2 regions of the Nostoc sp. CCY 9925 genome follow, and region 2 is predicted to be linked to the other one. Evidence: predicted binding sites of a transcription regulator. Region 2 holds the regulator's gene; the other holds the start of a gene.
The links. Region 2 encodes NtcA, which controls nitrogen genes in cyanobacteria. Its sites were predicted from a motif close to TNTGTANNNNNNNNTACANA; they were not measured.

Region 1 (2,410 bases), on a different contig from region 2:
GCTGTAGTAATTGGTTCAAGTCGCTCTTTTCAAGCATCTTGGGAAGTCTTGATTCGGCAGATGTATCAGGACGTGGCTAGTAAAGAAGACACAGAAAATTTCTTCTCGTCCCTCCATCCCTGCGTCCGCGCCTCCTCTTTAGAAAATTGGCTCGATACATTGCCTCACATGAACGCGATCGCAACTGCGCGACAAATTGGTGCATCTGGGATAGTTTTAGCACCAATGGTAGCTTGTGCTACTGGAATTTTATCTATAGCCCAAGCAGCTTTACTTATACAAACTGGGCAATGTCAACAAGCGATCGCTGGGGCGGTGGAAGCACCAATTACACCTTTGACTTTAGCAGGATTTCAGCAGATGGGTGCTTTGGCAAAAACTGGCGCTTATCCTTTTGATTTGCACCGGGAAGGCTTAGCCTTGGGTGAAGGTGGAGCTGTATTTGTCTTGGAATCAGCAGAGTTGGCAAAACAGCGTCAAGCAAAAGTCTATGGTGAAATTCTCGGTTTTGGCTTAACCAACGATGCATATCATACTAATTCACCGGAACCTCAGGGAAAAAGTGCGATCGCTGCTATCAAACAATGTCTAGAACGTAGTTGTCTCTCGCCAAGGGATATCGATTACATTCATGCTCATGGCACAGCTACCCAGCTAAATGACCAGATGGAGAGTATGGTAATTCAGCATTTGTTTCCCCAAGGCGTAGCAGTTAGCTCCACCAAGGGAAGCTCAGGTCATACATTAGGAGCATCTGGAGCCTTGGGCGTGGCTTTTTCTCTGATGGCTTTAAAGCATCAAATTTTACCGCTTTGTGTAGGATTGCAGCAACCAGAGTTTGATTTAGAGATAGTTACAGCAACACGCTTCAGTAATATTAGCTATGTACTATGTTTGAGTTTTGGCTTTGGTGGACAGAATGCAGCGATCGCTTTAGCAAGGTAATTTGTCAAATGTCAATTTACAATGCATATAGCTTTTAATAAAACTGTAACAAAAACTACAAAATTCCTATTTTTCTAAAAAAAAGGGTAAGCTAGGCAATATATAAGATCCGGTTCGCGCAAAGACCGCGATTAGGAGAAAATTTTATGAGTTTAGCATCTGTGTTGCCGTTGGAAGCTGCTTCTCCAGCGCATATTTGTCCATTCGATCAAGCGTGTAGTTACCTAGAGGCTGCGGCTAGGGAATTAAGGCTAGATCAGGGATTGATAGAAATTCTCAGTCATCCACGCAAAGTGGTAACAGTTTCGGTTCCTGTGAAACTAGATAATGGGGAAATACAAGTTCTTGCGGGACATCGAGTGCAGCACTCTGATGTTTTAGGCCCTTACAAAGGCGGAATCCGTTATCATCCGGCTGTGACATTGCGGGAAGTTTCAGCCCTAGCAATGCTAATGACTTGGAAATGTGCGTTATTGGGTATTCCTTACGGTGGTGGCAAAGGTGGTATTGCGATCGATCCAAAACGTTATAGTGTTGGGGAACTAGAACGGATCAGCCGTCGTTATATTAGCGAGTTGATTAAAGATATTGGGCCTTCCGTGGATATTCCTGCACCAGACATGGGTACTTCCGCCCGTGAAATGGCTTGGATGATGGACACTTATTCCGTGAATGTCGGTCATGCAGTGCCAGGGGTTGTGACTGGGAAGCCGCTTTCTATTGGTGGTTCTAGGGGACGGGAAATGGCAACCGGACGCGGGGCGATGATTGTTGTACGTGAGGCGCTAGCAGACCAAGGTAGATCCTTGACGGGAGTGCGAGTAGTTATTCAAGGTTTTGGTAATGTTGGCAGTGCCGCGGCTGAATTACTATACGAAGCGGGAGCGAAAATTCTCGCTGTTTCTACAAGTGCTGGGGGAGTATTTTCTCAAGACGGTCTTGATATTCCCAAGTTGAAAGCCTATGCTGCTGAGAATCGCAAGAGTATTGTAGGTTTTCCGGAAGCAGTAGCAATTAGCAATGCAGATTTATTGACTTTGCCTTGCGATGTCTTGATCCCAGCAGCTTTGGAGAATCAAATCACTGAAGAAAATGCGGCTCAGGTGCAAGCGCAGATTGTTGCGGAAGCAGCTAACGGGCCGGTGACTCTTGAGGCTAGCTTATCGTTAGAGGCACGGGGTGTGACGGTGCTACCAGATATTTTGGCCAATGCAGGTGGCGTAGTGGTGAGTTATTTGGAGTGGGTGCAGGGTCTTTCTTACCTATTTTGGGATGAGGAACGCGTCAACCGCGAAATGGAACATTTGATGGTGCACGCTTACCACCAAGTGATTCAGCAGTCCAAGAAGCGGCAAGTTTCTTTAAGGTTAGCAGCTTATACACTGGGGGTAGGTAGAGTAGCTCAAGCGCTGACTGATAGGGGTCTTTATCCTTAGCATTTAAGGATATACAGTCGTTTCAATTA
Region 2 (2,410 bases):
TGGGGTTGAGGGGTTGGACTAATTCGGCAACTTTTGTCTCCATTTTGCCGCGTTCATCGGGCAGATAGGTAATTCCCAGATTTGCTCCTGCTTTGTGCAACTGTTGGGCGATGCCCCAGGCAATGGAGCGGTTATTGGCAATACCTGTAACCAAAGCATTTTTTCCAGTCAGATTCAGCATAGGAATTGTTAATGCGATCGATGATTAGGAGCATACTAGAATCTGAGGCTAGTTTGTCTTCGTTTTACACAGGATTTGCAAAAATGAATATTGGTAAGGGTCTTTGCTGTCAGAAAATTCTTGATTCTTTCTAAAGATATTCTCAAGTTGTCTTTATTTGTTCTTCAAAAAAGCTTTTTAATACAGCTACTTGGAACCGTTTATCAACAATTTATAGCTGAATAGATCGACAATTATGTATCATTATAAACAAAGAGTTAGGAAGCAATTAGTTGGAGTATAGGAAAGTACAGAAAGGTTGACGGTGCTTTATTGAATTTTCAGGTGTATTCTTAGGTAATTAGTTTTTGTTTTTCCGGCATTGGGTAGGGGAAGGGAGATGATCGTGACACAAGATAAAGCCCTAGCAAATGTTTTTCGTCAGATGGCGACCGGGGCGTTTCCGCCAGTTGTGGAAACGTTTGAACGCAATAAAACGATCTTTTTTCCTGGCGATCCTGCCGAACGAGTTTATTTTCTTTTAAAGGGTGCTGTGAAACTTTCCAGGGTGTACGAGGCAGGAGAGGAAATAACGGTAGCACTATTGCGAGAAAATAGTGTTTTTGGTGTATTGTCATTGCTGACAGGAAATAAATCGGATAGGTTTTACCATGCAGTTGCATTTACCCCTGTGGAATTACTGTCGGCACCAATTGAACAAGTTGAGCAAGCACTCAAGGAAAATCCAGAATTATCAATGTTAATGCTGCGAGGTCTGTCTTCGCGAATTTTACAGACAGAGATGATGATTGAAACTCTTGCTCACCGAGATATGGGTTCCAGGTTGGTGAGTTTTTTATTAATTCTTTGTCGTGATTTTGGAGTTCCCTGTGCAGATGGGATCACAATTGATTTGAAGTTGTCTCATCAAGCGATCGCTGAGGCAATTGGTTCGACTCGTGTTACAGTTACAAGGCTACTAGGGGATTTGCGTGAGAAAAAGATGATTTCTATCCACAAGAAGAAGATTACTGTGCATAAACCCGTTACCTTAAGTCGGCAGTTCACATAAAAACAATTGGAGTTAGCGGAGTCGGCACGTGTTGTGTTTTTCAAGATCGCACTAAATAGCTAAAGGAAAATCTAAAATTGAGTAATTTCAGCTATTGCCAACCTCCACTTCTCCACAGAAAATGCTTAAAAGTAGTAGGCTGTATCTGGAAGGATTTCGGTAGCTAAACATGACCACCGGATACATCCTCATCGCAGCAATTTTAATTCTGGGAGGCGTAATTGCAACCGTGGGCGATCGCATCGGCACACGAGTTGGCAAAGCCCGCCTCTCACTCTTTAACCTTCGCCCAAAAAATACCGCAGTATTAGTAACAATTTTTACTGGCGGTTTGATTTCAGCATCAACCTTAGGGATTTTATTCGCTGCTGATGATAAATTGCGGCAAGGAGTCTTTGAGTTAGAAGATATTCAAACAGACCTCAGGCAAAAGCGGGAACAGTTAAAAACCGCAGAAACCCAGAAAAGTCAGGTAGAGAGTCAGCTAAATCAAGCAAGAATCGCCCAAGCAAAGGCACAACAAGACTTGCAAGCAATTAATCAATCCTTGCAGGCGGTCAATGCTAAGCAAAGGGAAACTCAAGCCCAGCTTAACCGCACCATTGAGCAGCAAGCCCAAACTCAAACTCAACTCCAGCGCACTCAGGGGCAACTAAATATAGTTGTCAGTCAGTACCAAAAAGCCATAGCTGAACTGCAAAGCGTTTACAATCAGCGACAGGAACTACAGGCAGCAGTTGAACTACTAAAGACAGAACGTCAACGACTGTATGCTGAAGCGAAAAAAGCGATTGACGAAGCCAAAACAGCTATCGAAAAACGGGATCGCGAACTTGCCAACCGCCAAGAAGTGATAGAAGCACGTGATCGCAAAATTGCCCAACTCGATCAATTGATTCAAAAGCGTAATTTAGAAATTACAGCTAGAGAACAAGTGATTGCCAAGCGGGAATCTCGCCTCAAAGAATTGGAAGCACAACAACAGCAACTAGAACAAGAAGTTGCAAGGCTGGAAAAATATTATCAATCCTACCAAGACCTGCGTTTGGGTAAGCTAGCCTTAGTTCGCGGTCAAGTTCTGGCTGCTGCTGTAATTCGTGTTACCCAAGCTGCTGCGGCTCGTCAGGCGGTGGTACAACTTTTACAACAAGCTAATCGCAACGCCAACCTCGAATTAA

Region 1: a site for NtcA is predicted at 988-1,007, ahead of ACM0OY_RS08795 (Glu/Leu/Phe/Val family dehydrogenase). Genes of this name have one in related genera too.

Annotation. Positions count from the first base shown of each region.
Region 1 is NZ_CAWUDO010000012.1:2,474-4,883, forward strand. Features, by position in the region: gene ACM0OY_RS08790 (beta-ketoacyl-ACP synthase) at 1-945, shown strand, start outside; gene ACM0OY_RS08795 (Glu/Leu/Phe/Val family dehydrogenase) at 1,092-2,381, shown strand.
Region 2 is NZ_CAWUDO010000013.1:57,611-60,020, forward strand. Features, by position in the region: gene fabI (enoyl-ACP reductase FabI) at 1-181, opposite strand, end outside; gene ntcA (global nitrogen regulator NtcA) at 561-1,232, shown strand; gene ACM0OY_RS09630 (DUF3084 domain-containing protein) at 1,402-2,410, shown strand, end outside.